DNA from 3 places in the Vibrio kanaloae genome. Region 1 is predicted to be linked to each of the others. Evidence: predicted binding sites of a transcription regulator. Region 1 holds the regulator's gene; each other region holds the start of a gene.
What was found. The regulator PurR, encoded in region 1, represses purine synthesis genes. The targets are predictions, from matches to a motif close to TNANGNAAACGTTTNCNTNA.

Region 1 (6,028 bases):
ATCGGCTAGCCACTCCATGACCGCGTGAAACATCACAAAATCGACTTTCTCATCGAGATGTTCTGCGACTTTTTGTACCGGTGAATGAATAAATCGATATTGCTCTAGCAAACCCGCTTCGCTGATACTTTCTTCGGCGAGTTTAAGCATCTCAGATGAGAGATCGCATAAAGACACGTTATGTCCAAGTGCGGCAATTTTTTGCGACACCTGTGCAAGTCCCCCTCCAGCATCAAGCACATGCAACGGTGAAGATGAATGCTCAAATTTGCTCAAAGCTTGCTCTAAATCTTCCCATACAATGACTTGACGGATCTCTCCTTTGTCAGAGCCGTAAATATTTTTTGCAAATTTGTGGGCAATATCGTCGAAATTACGGTCTTCAGTCACGGCTACTTGAGTTATTATGTCCTATCGTGCCTGCTATTCTGTCACAGGAATTTCAGGAATAAAGAGGCGATGTCTCTTTTTACTACTAAGTGATGTTTTTTCGGACTATTCGGATATGTTTGAGCTGAAAAAAGTAGTGTCTTCGTTACTGATGCCACTGCCAGCAATGTTAATTCTCGCCTTTCTGGGTTTAGCCCTAGTGATGTTTACTATCAACAGGAAGACGGGTTGCCTAATTACCCTTTCAGCCCTCTGTGGTATTTTCCTAATCGCTTTCCAGCCAGTTTCTAGCCAACTTTTAATGCCAATGGAAAGGCAACACACCGCTTTTTTACCCGTCGACGATACCGTCGATTACGTGATGGTGCTTGGAAGTGGTCACGTCGTAGACGACCAAATCCCGCCTACATCAGAGCTTAGCCGCACCGGTTTGATGCGTTTGAGTGAAGGAATTCGTATTCTACGTCTTTATCCTGGTGCCAAACTCATTTTGTCTGGTTACGGGGGAGGCACTGAAGTGAGCAATGCCAGAATGATGGCTAAGGTTGCCTTGGCCCTCGGCGTAGCAAAACCAGACATCATTTTGCTTGAGACAGCAAAAGATACCTGGGAAGAAGCCCGCCAAGCTGCTGCGTTTGTTAAGCACAAGAGAATGGTATTGGTGACTTCTGCAAGTCATATGACTCGTGCATTGAATGAGTTCAATGCTGCAGGTATGGATCCATTACCTGCACCCACAAACTATCTTGCACAAGAAGGGATTGTTGAGCCTTGGAATAAGTACATGCCTAAGGCGCTCTACCTTGAGCAAACCGAGCGTTACTGGCACGAGACTATGGGATTGGTTTGGCAAAACCTACGTGACTGGCTAGACACCAGTAGGGACATTTCAGAAGAACCGGTTGTTGTCCCTGAAGCTTCTAGCTTAGCTGAGGAAGACAGTGAAGTTTCTGCAGCACAGTAAGCTCAGTCCAGCCTGAAAACTCAGCCTGTTGAGCAGATAGAACAGCAAAGAAATTTATAGGTTCTTAGCTCGCTTGCAATAATCGTTAAGTAATAAAAAGCCGAGGCATCAAATGATGTCTCGGCTTTTTTCCTTCAAATATCGTTACTGACGATAAGTCCCCAAAGGGTATTAGTCACCAGCGAACATATAACCTTCACCGTGAACCGTCACAAAAATCTGTGGATTCTTAGGGTCGAACTCCATCTTTGCACGCATACGACGGATTAGTACGTCGATAGTACGGTCATTAGGTGCGTCCACTCGGTGGCTAATCATATTCAGAATACGTTCGCGGCTTAATACTTGATTAGGGTAAGAAGACAAAGCCACTAGCAGTTCGTATTCTGCTTTGGTCAGTTTCACCGGTTCGCCGTTTTTGCTTAACGCGCGACGAGGGATATCAAATGTCCACTCACCAAAACGAACCACAGACTCATCTGATGTTTCTTCGACTGCGCCCGCTGCTGTTTTACGAGCAGCAGCAATACGCCAAAGTAAGTTTTTAACTCGAACCAATAACTCGCGAAGTTCGAAAGGTTTAGTAACATAATCGTCTGCCCCCATTTCTAGGCCTACGATTTTGTCGATGCTATCCGTGCGTCCAGTAACTAAAATAATTCCAATGTCTGATTGACTGCGTAATTCGCGAGTTAGCATCAATCCATCTTCGCCTGGCAAGTTGATGTCCAGCATAATGAGGTCCACGTTGTTATCTTCTAACACGCTTCTCATTTGAGCGCCGCTTTCTGCTTCGCTCACTGTGTAACCTTCGTTCTGGAAGTATCCAACCAATTTACTGCGGGTTACCACATCATCTTCTACGACTAATACGTGATAGCTCATCTACACCACTTTTCTTATTTAATAGTTTCAATGACTATTCTATTCATAACTAGTAACAATTCTAGTGGTGCAGAAGATAAAAGCCAGAAACATGGATTTTTCTTGATACAAGACAATCTTAAACCTTGCTATTTATCGTCCATAACAATTCAATATGGGCATTACCACTAACGAGTAGCTTTGCGCTTAGCAAATATCACGGTTAGTTAGACTGAGTACCCCGGGTATACGAAAGACGATATTAGGATCAATCCAATGAAAGATACAAAAGCGTTCAACGAACAAAGAGCAGAAATCTACTGGTGGTTATCAAGCTTATTCGCTAAAGAACTCACTCAAGAAGAACTCGATCACTACCACTCTGTTGACATTCGTTCTTTCCTAACTGGTTTAGGCGAAAATGAAACACTAAAGCCAGCGATTGATAAGTTAGTGGACGCGCTGAACCGCCTACAAACACGTGAAGATGCTCAGCTAGAACTGTCTGCAGACTTTTGTGACCTTTTCTTAAAAACAGATAAACATGGCGCCCTTCCATACGCTTCTATGTATATCGGCGAAACTGGCCTTTTGAATGATAAGCCAGCAAAAGATATGGAAGAGATCATGGCTAAGCACAACTTAGTGGTGAACCAAGATCTAAAAGAGCCAGCAGACCACATTGCTATCGAACTCGATTTCCTTGGTAACTTGATCATTCGCTCTAACGAAACTGAGCTTGAAGAAAAGCTAGAAAAATCATTTTCCGTTCAACAACAGTTTATCGAACAACAACTCCTTACTTGGGTACCCAAGTTCAACGTGAAATGTCATGACGTTGACGAATTCGGTTTCTACGCTTCAGTCTCATCTCTGTTACTCGCCTTCTGTAATTTAGACGCTCAATATCTAGCTGGTGACTAAGCTTATTGCATGACTAGGTAAATAAATTCAATAGAATGTGACAATTCACCCGGATTTCAGGGTGAATTTTATTGCGAGTAACTTCTAGTCAGTCTAAAATTGTGACCGCAAACGATAAAATATGAAACATTCACGAAATGCTATGCTTATTTAAGTTCAGAGCATTTCGGTGTTAAGACAAGCCGCTCAATAGCGGTTTTTTGTTTTTTAGCACGTTAGTACCCAAAGAGCCCTACAAATTATAGCTCTTAGTTAGGTAGCTTAACGGCTACTTTATTCCGTACTTTGGGAAAGTAGCTTCTAATAGGATAAAACCATGGCCACGATAAAAGATGTCGCTCGCTTAGCCGGCGTATCGACAACAACCGTTTCTCACGTAATCAATAAAACACGTTTTGTTGCAGAAGCGACTCAAGAAAAAGTAAACAAAGCTGTAGACGAACTGAACTATGCGCCAAGTGCTGTAGCTCGTAGCTTGAAGTGCAATACAACACGCACTATCGGCATGCTTGTTACTCAATCAACCAACCTATTCTTCTCTGAAGTTATCGATGGTGTTGAAAGCTACTGCTACCGTCAAGGTTACACTTTGATCCTGTGTAACACAGGTGGTATCTATGAGAAGCAACGTGACTACATTCGAATGCTGGCAGAGAAACGTGTAGATGGCATCTTAGTTATGTGTTCAGACCTAACTGAAGAACTAAGAGTGATGTTAGACCGTCACGCTGACATCCCGAAAGTTATTATGGACTGGGGCCCAGAGAGCTCTCAAGCTGATAAGATCATTGATAACTCTGAAGAAGGTGGCTACCTAGCAACCAAGTACCTGATTGAACGCGGTCACTCTAAAATTGCCTGTTTAAGTGGCCACTTAGACAAAGCAGCATGTGTTGAACGCATTGCCGGATACAAGCGCGCACTGAACGAAGCTAAGATTTCTACCGATAATAACATGATCATCGAAGGCAACTTCGAGTGCGATACGGCAGTTCTTGCTGCAGAGCAAATCGTTGAGATGGAAGATCGCCCGACGGCTGTATTCTGCTTTAATGACACGATGGCACTAGGTCTAATGAGTCGCCTGCAACAGAAAGGTATTCGTATTCCTGAAGATATTTCGATCATTGGTTACGACAACATCGAGCTAGCTGAATACTTTTCACCACCTTTAACAACGGTGCACCAACCGAAACGTCGTGTTGGTAAAAATGCTTTCGAAATTCTATTAGAACGTATAAAAGACAAAGATCATGAAAAACGTGTCTTCGAAATGCACCCTGAAATCGTAGAGCGATGTACAGTTAAAACGTTAAATTAATTGATAAAATGAGTTTAATTTCATCAAGCGCACCTTTAGGTGCGCTTTTTTTATCAGCACCCAAAATGAACCTAGATGCACAATACAAAGATCATTAATTGAAGCAATATCACATTTTGAAATAACAAGTGTGAGCCTCATTCAACAAAAACTTTATTCTATTCAATCAGTCACGCACAGGGCAAACCACTCGAAAGAGTGAGACGCAAAGCTTCCGGCCTAAACCACTCGTTGGTATGGTAGCGGGGTTACCGATGGCAAAATGCAGTAACTACTAATCATTTAGTAATTTACGGCTTATTGACAATTTAATTGCAACATTTTGCTAATCTCTCGGACCTGCTTATTTGGTGGCGTACTTCAAATACACCGAGATAAATAACATGGATAAACCGATACTAAAGGACTCAATGAAGTTATTTGAGTCCCTAGGAAAAATAAAATCACGCTCAATGTTTGGTGGATTCGGTCTTTTTGCTGATGACACAATGTTTGCTCTGGTTGTTAATGACCAACTGCACATACGAGCAGACAAATGCACAACAAAGCAATTCGAACAACAAGGGTTTCAACCGTACGTCTACAAAAAACGTGGTTTCCCTGTTGTTACTAAATATTTCGCTTTACCTGAAGGCCTATGGCAAGACCAAGAGAAAATCTTGCAGCTTGCAACCACGTCTCTGGGTTTTGCTAAAGAAGAAAAAGCTGAGCAGTCTTCTGCCAAGCCGACCCGACTCAAAGATCTGCCTAATCTTCGACTCGCTACCGAGCGTATGTTGAAAAAGGCAGGAATCGATTCTGTAGAACGTTTATATGAATCTGGCTCTGTAAACGCATTTAACGCCATCAAAGAATCGCATGCGTCTTCTGTCAGTATTGAACTACTTTGGGCGCTAGAAGGTGCGATCAATGGTACACATTGGTCTGTTATACCGCAGCAGCGTCGCGAAGAGCTTATCAATCGCGTCAATTAACATTGTCAGTGCAATATATACATAACTAAGCCGCATTTACTGCGGCTTTTTTTATATCTGGTGAAAGTTAATCTATGCTTTGCCTGTCTATCTATACTATCGGTATGCATTGAAAATTTAGAGGAAGTATCAATGAGTAAGAAAATGATATTGGGTATTGTGTTGGTCGTAACCATTGTCTTGTTAGGCATCAATTTCGGCCAGTACTTAACGCTTGAAAATGCTAAGACCCAACAAGCTGTCTTAAATGACTACATTGACAGCAACTTTATTGCAGCTGCCGCTATCTATTTTGTTGCGTATGTAATGATTACTGCTTTCTCAATTCCTGGTGCCGCTGTTGTCACCCTGCTCGGAGCTGCTCTATTTGGTTTCTGGAATAGCTTGCTGCTGGTATCTTTCGCAAGTGCAATTGGTGCTACCCTTGCCTTTCTAAGTAGCCGCTATCTATTACGTGACTGGATTCAAACCAAGTTTGGTGACAAATTGGCGACGATTAACAAGGGGGTTGAAAAAGACGGCGCATTTTACTTATTTTCTTTGCGTCTGATTCCTGTATTCCCATTTTTCCTTATCAACTTGCTGATGGGC
Region 2 (6,028 bases), 210 kb from region 1:
TTTTTCTTCAAATTCGATAATCATAATATTCTCTTATTTCACAATAAATTGGCTAGCACATAAAGGTTCTACATCGTAGAAGCTGCGTAATGTTTCAGAGAGCATTTTTACGCGAGGCGGAAGGCCAACTTCGAAGATCCCCATGACTTCGCTGTGTACTTTATTCATAAAGGCCAAACGATCTGGCTCAAAATCGCCGTGTAGATTGTCACAGCTGACATTAAAAGGAAAGCCTGCGCTCATCGCAATGATCCATTCATACGCTTGTGGGCGAATTTCTACTTTTTCAAACTCAGCTTGAACCGATTCCGTTCGACCATCAGGTTCATACCAATAGCCAAAATCTTCCAGCAATCGACGTTCAGAGCCAGCAACACACCAGTGTGCAATTTCGTGCAAAGCAGAAGCATAAAAACCACGTGCAAAGACAATTCGATGGTGTGGGATGGTTTCATCAGCAGGCAAATAGATCGGCTCATCATCACCTAGCTCTAATTTGGTATTAAAGCTTTCAAAAAAGGTCTGATTAAAAATATCGATAAGGTCTGAGTATTGGTGCGTCATAAAACTGGCTTAGAATAAAATAAACCCCCGTATTTTGCTCTGTTTTCGTGCCTTGGTAAACCCCATATCAAGCGTAACCTTCCCCGTTCAAGCAAGCCCCGTGATTGCACGCCTGTTTATCTTCAAGGTCGGTAACCTCAAGCTAGTTCAACAGATTACTTGAACTAATCTGAAATGCTCATTCACGGTACAAATATTCATTCGTCAACAAGCATTTTTACTACTACACTCGCGCTTCATTTTTATATCCCTAAGGCCTATAAGACTCGAATTTATAGACCTAAATTATAGAGCTACAGCAATGCTACTAAGTGTTTTGTATATCATTGGCATCACGGCAGAAGCCATGACCGGCGCTCTCAGTGCTGGCAAACAAAAAATGGATTGGTTTGGTGTAATGCTAGTTGCGAGTGCAACGGCAATTGGCGGTGGTACGGTGCGAGACATACTACTCGGCCATTACCCTTTAGGTTGGGTTGAAAGTCCAGAATTTTTGGCTATCACTTGTGTCGCAGGCGTCGTCACGACAGGCCTGGCGAAGTGGGTCATCAAGCTAAAAGGCTTGTTCATTCGTTTGGATGCCCTAGGCCTAATTGTATTCAGTATCATTGGCACTAAAGTCGCGATGACCATGGGTCTGCACCCAATGATTTGTATGGTGTCTGCCTTAGTGACTGGTGTTTTTGGTGGTTTACTACGCGACCTTATCTGTCGTCAAACACCATTGGTTCTGCACGAGGAGTTATATGCCTCTATCGCGCTTATCGCTTCAGGTTTGTACTTAGGTTTACTTGAGTTTGGTATCAACGACGTAACCGCGACGATCGTCACACTTGTGGTTGGTTACTTGCTGCGTATGGCTGCAGTGAGATTCAAATGGCGCTTACCGTCGTTCCAACTTGATTCTGAAAGTTCAGTGCATTAATCGCTTAGAGCCTTGTATTGATAGCGCTCATTGATGGTCTCTAACTGGATGAATAATCCAACGAATGTGAAAAAGGGTTGCTTCATTACGAAGCAACCCTTTTTTGTATCTATCAATTCTATTCTGAATGAACAGAAACAGAAACAGAATTATATTTGTGGCGTTTCTGTTGTCACACCAAAGTTCTGACCACGATGTCGTAGCAAGTGATCAAGCAGCACGATAGCCAGCATTGCTTCTGCAATAGGCACCGCACGTATACCAACACATGGATCGTGACGACCTTTCGTGATTAGCTGCGTCGCTTCACCCTCTTTAGTGATAGTGTCACCCGGTACCGTAATGCTTGATGTTGGCTTAAGCGCAATGCTTGCCACAATATCTTGGCCAGTAGAGATACCACCTAAAATACCGCCAGCATGGTTGCTAGTGAAGCCTTCTGGCGTTAATGGATCACGGTGTTCGCTACCGCGTTGATTAACGACATCAAAGCCATCGCCAATCTCAACACCTTTCACAGCGTTAATGCTCATTAGCGCGTGCGCGATGTCGGCATCTAAGCGATCAAAGATTGGCTCACCAAGACCCACCGGCACTTTAGTCGCAACCACTTGAATCTTCGCACCGATCGAGTTGCCTTCTTTTAGTAGGTCACGAATCAGTTGATCAAATTCCGGTACTTTGTCGGCATCTGGACAAAAGAAAGCGTTGTTTTCAATCTCGTTCCAATCCACTTTATCAATTGAGATATCACCCATTTGAGAAAGGTAAGCTTGGATTTCAACACCAAATGCTTGTTTAAGATATTTCTTCGCAATTGCACCTGCGGCAACACGCATTGCGGTTTCACGAGCAGAAGAACGACCTCCACCTCGGTAATCACGCACACCGTACTTTTGGTGGTACGTATAGTCGGCGTGCCCAGGACGGAACTTGTCTTTAATTTCGGAATAGTCTTTAGAGCGTTGGTCTGTATTTTCAATCAATAGACCAATAGAAGTTCCCGTAGTTTGGCCTTCAAATACACCGGATAAAATCTTTACTTCATCTGCTTCACGGCGAGCCGTTGTATAGCGAGAAGTACCGGGGCGACGACGATCCAAATCTCTTTGAAGGTCTGCTTCAGTAATTTCCAATCCTGGTGGGCACCCATCTACGATACATCCTAGTGCGATACCGTGACTTTCTCCGAACGTGGTCACGCGGAAATGTTGTCCGATACTGTTTCCTGCCATTACTTCCTCTAAATCAGCAATTAATCAGAAGGTTTGATTCTTAAACCGACTGGCTAATAGCTTTACTTGTCTATTCTTCGTGAATTCATAGTGTCTTTATTACCAAATGATGTAAACCCCAAAAAACGAACAATTTTAACTTTCTATTACATAAGCCGAATGAAATGAATAACGAGGGGAAATGAGTGGCGCTTTAAAGTGGTGATTTTGAATAGTTTCATGGCCAGTTAACAAAGGTTAATGAACTCGGTTTGAATACTCCCTATATTGTAGCCCAAAATAATAAGGAGAAAAGTGATGATCGAGTGGAGAGTTAAAAAATTTGCAGAGCTGTCTGTTCAAGAGCTCTATGATTTCTTACAGCAAAGAGTCGATATTTTTATCGTGGATATGAACACACCCTATAGTGATCTAGACGGCAAAGATAATCATCCAGAGACCTATCACATCATGGGTTATGAGAACGGACACCTAGTGGCTTACAGTCGAATTATGGCTCAGAAGCTTGGATACCCCGTAGATGTTCTCCCTCTGCTCGATTCTGATGCAGATGATGTTTGTATCGGGCGAGTGATCGTAGCGAAAGAATGCCGAGGTAAACAGATAGGTAACCAGCTCATGCAAGTGAGTTTTGATACCACTCGGAAGATTTACCCTGATTGCTCAATTTTTATTTCGGCACAAGCTCACCTTAAAGACTATTATGGTAAGTTCGGTTTCGACGTAGTGACCGATCGTTACTTGGAAGATGGATGCAGTATGCTAGGCCTTAGATATACCCCACAGCTCGTTGCCGTTTAGCAAAAGCTGAAATACAAAGGCATCTAAAGACACAACACGGTATTGAAATATTAAGTCGTTCTGAAATGCAAAAAACCCGACAACTCGGAGAGCTATCGGGTTTCTTTAAATAATGGCACGCCCTGAAGGATTCGAACCTTCGACCACATCCTTAGAAGGGACGTGCTCTATCCAGCTGAGCTAAGGGCGCGCTACAGGAACGAATTATACGAATTCGAATCAGTAAAGCAACGGCTTTATGTAACATTCTGATCTAAGTGGGTAAAAAAAGGGCAACAAACATATAAGTGTTGGAAATTAGACCAAAGCAATCGTTTGCCTAATGGTAATCAAAAAGATTTTCTGGAATAATGCGCCAAAAACATCAGCCACTATCTTGAATATCAATACTAAGGAAATTCATGACTGCTCAAAATATTGATGGAAAGCTAATTTCTCAAACGGTTCGCTCTGAAGTTGCTGCACGTGTAAAAGCTCGAACGGAAGCTGGATTACGCGCTCCGGGACTAGCGGTTGTTTTAGTGGGTGAAGACCCTGCTTCTCAGGTTTACGTAGGAAGTAAGCGTAAAGCATGTGAAGAAGTTGGCTTCGTATCTAAATCTTACGATTTGCCAGCCACAGCAACAGAGGATGAACTGTTAACATTAGTAGACCAACTGAACCAAGACCCTGAAATCGATGGCATTCTGGTTCAACTGCCTCTACCTGCTGGCATTGATAGTACTCACATTCTTGAGCGTATCACACCAGAGAAAGACGTGGATGGCTTCCACCCATACAATGTAGGTCGTTTGGCTCAGCGTATGCCTAAGCTTCGCTCTTGTACACCAAAAGGTGTCATTACGCTACTTGACCGCTACAACATCGATTTACGTGGTAAGCACGCGGTTGTTGTAGGTGCATCAAACATTGTAGGCCGTCCAATGACGCTAGAACTGCTTCTAGCAGGTTGTACGACGACGACTTGTCATCGTTTCACCAAAGACCTTGAAGGTCACGTACGTCAAGCAGACGTTGTCGTAGTGGCCGTTGGTAAGCCAAACTTCATTCCTGGTGCTTGGATTAAGAAAGGGGCTGTTGTGGTCGATGTTGGTATCAACCGTTTAGAATCTGGCAAGCTAGTGGGTGACGTTGAATACGATGTAGCTAAAGAGAGCGCAAGCTTCATCACCCCAGTACCGGGGGGGGTAGGCCCAATGACGGTTGCGAGCCTAATCGAGAACACAATGATCGCGTGTGAGCAGTTTCACTCGAAGTAATCTGCGAATGACGGTATAAACAGAATTAGAAAGCCGCAACGTTCATCACGTTGCGGCTTTTTTGATGATTCCCCATTACAAAACGAGAAGTATAAGTAACTTAAGGTGCCGCTGTTAAAGCGAAAGTACCACACCAGCAATAGCGGCACTCATTAAGTTAGCAAACACACCTGCACAAATTGCTTTGAAGCCATATTGTGAGATAAAAGAGCGACGCTCTGGAACTAAGCTGCCCAAACCACCGATCAGAATCGCCATGGTAGAGATGTTAGCAAAGCCACATAGAGCGAAAGTTACGATCGCTTGCGAGTGCTCACTCAGTGCCTCTTTAGCGTCCATTAGTTGGATGAAAGCCACGAACTCGTTCACGACAATCTTGTTACCGATCAATGAACCTGCAACAACAGCCTCAGACCACGGTACACCGATCAGCCATGCAACGGGGGCGAACACATAACCTAGGATAAGTTCGAAGCTTAGGTTTACGCCAAACCAACCGCCAACGATACCTAGTAAGCCATTCAGCATTGCAATCACACTGATAAATGCAAGAAGTGTTGCACCCACAGCAACGGCAATACGAAGTCCAGACATAGCCCCATCAGCCATTGCCTCAACAACGTTTGTTGCTCGTGGAATTTCCACATCAGATTCAATATTTTCTTGAGCGTCATCTGGACTACCCGGTACTAAGATTTTAGCCATTAACAGGCCAGCAGGCGCCGACATGAATGCCGCAGCGATCAAGTAGTTAAGGTCGACACCAAGCGATGCATAACCCACTAGCGTGCCACCAGCAACAGAGGCCAAACCACATACCATCACGGCAAACAGCTGCGAATCAGTCATGTGCTTCAAGTAAGGCTTAACCACCAATGGCGCTTCAATCATGCCAACAAAGATGTTCGCCGTTGCAGACAGTGACTCCGCACGGCCTGTACCCAGGAACTTCTGCAGCGCACCACCAATAAGGTTGATCACCTTTGGCATAAAACCAATGTGGTACAAACCAGAGATCAGTGCAGAGAAAAAGATAATGATACCTAGAACATTAATCGCGAAAACAAATCCGTTATTTGTTAGGCCACCAAATAGGAAATTAATCCCCTCTTGACCGTAGTTGATCAAGCTAGATACCGCACCCGTGGCTGCATTCAACGCTTCTTTACCCATTGGTACATACAGAACCAATAGCGCGAATGAGATTTGTAATAAGAAAGCCAAAGAGACTGTTCTTAGTGGAA
Region 3 (6,028 bases), 1.3 Mb from region 1:
ATTCGGGTTGTTCGGATATTGCTGCGTTTGGTTACCGTTGTTATCAACGTAACGTAGAGCAACTGTACCTGAGCTCTCAATCGCGTTTAGGTGGTCGTTGTCACGTACTTCTACACGGCCTTCACCGTGAGAAACTGCGATTGGCATACGAGAACCTTCCATGCCGTTGAAGAATACAGAATCAGACTTCTGAACCTCAACTAGGCTGAAACGAGCTTCAAAACGCTCTGATTCGTTGCGAACGAAACGTGGCCAGTACTCAGCACCCGGGATAAGTTCACGTAGGTTAGACAGCATCTGACAACCGTTACACACACCTAGAGAGAAGGTATCTTCACGCTTGAAGAAGTTTTCAAATTGGTCACGCGTAGAGTCGTTAAACAGAACCGACTTAGCCCAACCTTCACCAGCGCCTAGTACGTCACCGTAAGAAAAGCCGCCACATGCCACAAGACCGTTGTACTCTTCTAGAACCGCTTGACCCGTTAGGATGTCACTCATGTGAATATCAGTTGCTTCGAAGCCTGCACGGTCGAATGCTGCTGCCATTTCAACGTGAGAGTTAACACCCTGCTCACGTAGAATCGCCATCTTAGGCTTAGCGCCCTTATTTATCATAGGAGCATTGATGAATTGCGCTGCTATGTCTTCATTTACGTCGAAGCTCAGTTTCACGTTTAGACCCGGATCTGAGTTGTCTTTCTTCGCTTCGTGCTCTTGGTCGGCACATGCTGGGTTGTCACGTAGACCTTGCATCTTGTGCGTTGTCTCAGCCCAGATAGTACGTAGTTCAGTACGGTTACGTTCAATTACTACAGACTCGCCAGACTTAATCACTAGCTCATCAGATGCTTCAACGCTGCCGATTACGTGCGAGCACGCTTCTAGACCGTTTGCTGCAAGTGTAGAAAGAACCGCGTCTAGGTCATCGTTGCGAACTTGGATTACCGCACCTAGTTCTTCGTTGAATAGTGCCGCAAGCGTATCTTCGCCTAGCGCTGCAATATCAGCATTAACACCACAGTGACCTGCGAACGCCATCTCTGCAAGAGTAACGAATAGACCACCGTCGCCTTTGTCGTGGTAAGCGACAACTTGGTCGTTAGCAACCAGAGCTTGAACACCTTCGTAGAAACCTTTTAGCTGTGCTGCGTTGTCTACGTCTGCTGGTTTATCACCAAGCTGCTTGTATACCTGTGCAAGTGCTGTCGCACCCATACGGTTCTTGCCGTTACCTAGGTCGATAAGAACTAGGCTTGTATTACCTTTGTCAGTGCGCAATTGAGGAGTGATTGTCTTACGAACATCTTCAACACGTGCGAACGCAGTGATAACAAGAGATAGCGGAGACGTTACTTCTTTCTGCTCGCCGTTCTCTTCCCACTTAGTCTTCATCGACATTGAGTCTTTACCCACTGGGATAGTTAGACCCAATGCTGGACATAGTTCTTCACCAACCGCTTTAACCGCTTCGTAAAGACCTGCATCTTCACCTGGGTGACCTGCTGGAGACATCCAGTTAGCCGATAGTTTAATGTGTTTGATATCGCCGATGTTGGTCGCTGCGATGTTAGTAATTGCTTCACCAACCGCTAGACGAGCCGATGCACCGAAGTCTAGAAGTGCCACTGGTGTACGCTCACCAAGAGACATTGCCTCACCGTGGTAAGAGTCGTAACTTGCTGCTGTTACAGCACAGTTAGCAACAGGAACCTGCCATGGGCCAACCATTTGGTCACGAGCAACAAGGCCAGTTACCGAGCGGTCACCGATAGTGATAAGGAATGTTTTCTCAGCGACTGTTGGCAAGCGAAGAACACGGTCAACCGCTTCGTTCATCTCGATACCAGAGCGGTCAATCGCAGGGTTGTTCGCTTTTAGCGTCTTAGCGTCACGGTGCATCTTAGGTGTTTTACCTAATAAGATGTCCATTGGCATGTCGATTGGCGTGTTGTCGAAGTGTGAATCTTCAAGTTTAAGCTCACGCTCTTCCGTTGCTTTACCAACGACTGCGTAAGGTGCACGCTCACGCTTACAAATCGCGTCGAATGTTGCCATGTCTTTATCAGCAACCGCCATTACGTAACGCTCTTGAGATTCGTTACACCAGATCTCAAGTGGGCTCATGCCCGGCTCATCGTTTGGTACGTCACGTAGGTTAAAGATGCCGCCACGCTCGCCATCATCTACTAGCTCAGGAAGTGCGTTCGAGATACCGCCTGCGCCCACATCATGGATAAATGCGATTGGGTTCGCATCACCAAGCTGCCAACAACGGTCGATCACTTCCTGACAACGACGTTCCATTTCTGGGTTTTCACGTTGTACAGAAGCGAAGTCTAAGTCTTCAGAAGAAGAACCCGAATCCATTGAAGATGCTGCACCGCCACCAAGGCCAATGTTCATTGCAGGACCGCCAAGAACGATTAGGCTGGCTCCTACTGGGATCTCTTTCTTCTGAACATGATCATCACGAATGTTACCTAAACCACCAGCCAGCATGATTGGCTTGTGGTAACCACGTACTTCTTCACCTGCGTGAGAGTTAACTTTCTCTTCGTAAGTACGGAAGTAACCAAGTAGGTTTGGACGACCAAATTCGTTGTTGAATGCCGCGCCACCAAGAGGTCCTTCAAGCATGATATCTAATGCAGTAACGATACGGCTTGGCTTACCAAAATCAGTTTCCCAAGGTTGAACGAAGTTCGGGATCTTAAGGTTAGATACAGAGAACGCAACCAGACCCGCTTTTGGCTTACCACCAATACCAGTAGCGCCTTCATCACGGATTTCACCGCCTGAACCTGTTGATGCGCCCGGCCATGGGGAGATTGCCGTTGGGTGGTTGTGTGTTTCAACTTTCATCAAGATGTGTGTTTTCTCTTGGTGATAGTTGTACTGACGAGTTTCTGGATCTGGGAAGAAACGGCCGACTTCAGAACCTGTCATTACCGCTGCGTTATCTTTATAAGCAGACAGAACGTGTTCTGGTGTCGTTTCAAAGGTGTTCTTAATCATCTTGAACAATGATTTTTCTTGCTTAACGCCATCGATAGTCCAATCAGCATTAAAGATCTTGTGACGACAGTGCTCTGAGTTCGCTTGTGCAAACATCATTAGCTCGATGTCAGTCGGGTTACGACCTAGCTTTTCAGTGAAGCTTTCAAGAAGGTAATCAATCTCGTCTTCTGCAAGTGCAAGACCTAGGGTAACGTTTGCTTCTTCAAGCGCTTTACGTCCACCTGCTAATAGCTCAACTTCCATATATGGAGCAGGCTCAGCAACCGTGAACAGTGCCGCTGCAGATTCGAAGTCAGTGAAAACCACTTCCATCATACGATCGTGCAGAATTGCTTTCAGCTCAACAAGTTGAAGTTCAGAAAGTTCAGCAGAGGTTTCAATGTAGAAAGCTGTACCGCGCTCTAGACGTGACACTTTAGCCAGTCCGCAGTTGTGTGCGATATCTGTTGATTTTGAAGACCAAGGCGAGATAGTGCCCGGGCGTGGCGTTGCAAGCAGCAGTAAACCTTCAGGTTCATGCTCTTCAATCGTTGGACCGTAAGTCAGTAGCTTTTCTAGCTTCTCAACTTCAGACTCATCTAGGTCTGCCGTTAAATCAGCAAAGTGGGCAAACTCAGCGTAAATACCTGTTACAGGTAAGCTTAATTCACGACAAAGCTCTAAAAGCTTGTTAATACGAAACTCAGATAGAGCTGGGGAGCCACGCAAAATTCTCATGTGCTTAGGTCTCTTATGCAGTTGATTAAGGTAGTATTGGAATAAATTCAGTGGGTTACAGGTACAACCTAACTGTTTTCTTCGAAGCTATTCCTGAGAGAATTTCCCGAAGGTTGCCAAACCTATGCCGATCCCACCTCTTCAATGCGAGCGCATTATAAAGCATTTCTTTTTGTGACGTAACACCAAAAGCAACCGTTTGCGTTATTTTTTTTATCTTTCTGTGTAAATGGTACTTTTGCTGCATTTATCACCACTTTTACATCTGTTTAATTAAACCTGCTTTGCCAGCCTTGCGTGGTTTGGTATAAAGGGGCTTCCACTTTTCGAGATTTCATTTTGATGCCTAAATTTACGCTCACCTTTTCGTCTAAATTCCTTCTGCTCGCTATTGCCCTGTTTGGAATAATAGGGTGCCAGATTGAATCTGAACCTAAAAGTGTCCTTGAGCAGATACGAGATCGCGGCGTTCTTCGTGTCGGAACCCTCAATAACCAACTCTCTTATTACATTGGTCCTGATGGCCCTGCAGGCTTAGATTACGAGTTAGCTCGTGAGTTTGCACAAGAGCTTGGTGTAAGGCTTGAGGTTAAACCCGCTTACCGCTTATCCGGCCTATTCCCTGCTTTAAAGAAAGGTGAAATCGATCTCATCGCAACCGGATTAACACAAAACAATAACCTGACACGTGCGTATCGCGCTGCACCTGCTTATTACTATGTAAGCCAGCAAGTCGTTTACAAGAAAGGTCAATGGAGGCCAAGAAACCTCGAACAACTGATCTCGTTTGAAAACGAACGTCAGGCTGAATTTGTAAACGCACAAACTCAATTGGAAGAAACACCATCCAGTGACACATTAACTCCAGCTTTGGTGGTAGTGAAAGACTCACACTTCGAACCAACACTCAAGCAACTGCAGAACATACACGATGACTTTATCTACGACGCGGTCGACAATGCAGACATCAATGACCTGCTAAAAGAAGTATCGACAGGCGAACGTTTATTTACGGTGGCAGACTCTATCGAGCTATCACTGGCACAACGTTTGTACCCAGACGTCGCATTAGCTTTTGAGCTAACAGAAGACCAACCAATCTCTTGGTATTTACAGAGATCTGAAGATGAAAGTCTTTATGCTTTACTGATCGAGTTCTTCGGCCACCTAAAGCAATCTGGTGAATTGGCTTCACTGGAAGAGAAATACATCGGCCACATTGGTACCTTTGACTACGTTGATACTCGTGCCTTTATCCGCGCGTTAGATAGCAAACTACCAAAATGGTCACCACTGTTTCAGAAATACTCGAAAGAATTTGATTGGCGCTTAATTGCTGCTTTGGCATACCAAGAGTCACATTGGAACCCTGTCGCACGCTCACCGACGGGTGTTCGCGGTATGATGATGCTGACACTGCCTACAGCGAAAAGTGTTGGTGTGACTAACCGTCTCGACCCTAAGCAATCGGTACAGGGCGGAGTCGAATACCTGCGTCGTATCGTAAACCGGGTCCCAGACTCCATTGACCAACACGAGAAAATCTGGTTTGCCCTTGCATCCTATAATGTAGGTTACGGGCATATGATGGATGCACGTCGCTTAACCAAAGCGCAAGGTGGCGATCCTGATGCTTGGGGGGATGTAAAAGATAGGTTACCTCTATTACGACAGAAGAAATACTATAGACATACTCGTTACGGGTACGCCCGCGGTGATGAAGCAAAAAATTACGTTGAAAACATTCGCCGTTATTACCAAAGTATTATCGGCCATGTAAATAAGCGGCATAAAGAACAAGAAGCGAGTCTTGAAGGTTTGGTCGTGATCCCGCCTTTAGAGATCTCAGGCTCTGAATCAGCCATCAATGCTGCTCAGTCGGTAATTAATAGTTCTGCTTCCCCGTAGTAAAATCTAAAAGAGCAATGCCATTTAGCCTTGCTCTTTTTTATTACCCTATTTTATGGCTTCGCGCTAACGGAGTAGGATAGGCAAAGTGAGGCTTAGAGGCAGCGTGTCATATTGCAGTAACAATCGAACTTTATAACGGCACACCATAATCAATATTACGGGTTGTCTCATCAAGACGTCGAATGTTGAGTAGAATGTCTCTCGAAGCAAATTCGAACATGGTAGAACGAATAACACTATAATTAAACATTGCTCCAAACTACAAGTCAGACGACAAATAGGAAATCGTTAAAATGATAAAGAACAAACTGAAACCGAAGCGCCTTGATAAGACCGTTGCTGCAAACCGTCGTAAGCGTATGCTTTCAAATAATAAGAA

Region 2: the regulator PurR is predicted to act here: its motif matches at 3,829-3,848, upstream of folD (bifunctional methylenetetrahydrofolate dehydrogenase/methenyltetrahydrofolate cyclohydrolase FolD).
Region 3: the regulator PurR is predicted to act here: its motif matches at 3,926-3,945, upstream of purL (phosphoribosylformylglycinamidine synthase).

The regions. Positions count from the first base shown of each region.
Region 1 is NZ_AP025497.1:1,995,834-2,001,861, forward strand. Features, by position in the region: gene cmoM (tRNA uridine 5-oxyacetic acid(34) methyltransferase CmoM) at 1-390, opposite strand, end outside; gene elyC (envelope biogenesis factor ElyC) at 506-1,354, shown strand; gene torR (two-component system response regulator TorR) at 1,526-2,239, opposite strand; gene torD (molecular chaperone TorD) at 2,495-3,142, shown strand; gene purR (HTH-type transcriptional repressor PurR) at 3,459-4,463, shown strand; cyclic di-GMP riboswitch class I at 4,634-4,719, shown strand; gene OCV24_RS09080 (TfoX/Sxy family DNA transformation protein) at 4,847-5,437, shown strand; gene OCV24_RS09085 (TVP38/TMEM64 family protein) at 5,570-6,028, shown strand, end outside.
Region 2 is NZ_AP025497.1:2,207,302-2,213,329, forward strand. Features, by position in the region: gene OCV24_RS09945 (YfcL family protein) at 1-24, opposite strand, end outside; gene OCV24_RS09950 (elongation factor P hydroxylase) at 34-564, opposite strand; gene OCV24_RS09955 (trimeric intracellular cation channel family protein) at 866-1,489, shown strand; gene aroC (chorismate synthase) at 1,639-2,724, opposite strand; gene OCV24_RS09965 (GNAT family N-acetyltransferase) at 3,022-3,525, shown strand; tRNA gene OCV24_RS09970 (tRNA-Arg) at 3,639-3,715, opposite strand; gene folD (bifunctional methylenetetrahydrofolate dehydrogenase/methenyltetrahydrofolate cyclohydrolase FolD) at 3,927-4,784, shown strand; gene OCV24_RS09980 (NupC/NupG family nucleoside CNT transporter) at 4,899-6,028, opposite strand, start outside.
Region 3 is NZ_AP025497.1:735,214-741,241, reverse strand. Features, by position in the region: gene purL (phosphoribosylformylglycinamidine synthase) at 1-3,738, opposite strand, end outside; gene mltF (membrane-bound lytic murein transglycosylase MltF) at 4,081-5,646, shown strand; gene OCV24_RS03545 (hypothetical protein) at 5,943-6,028, shown strand, end outside.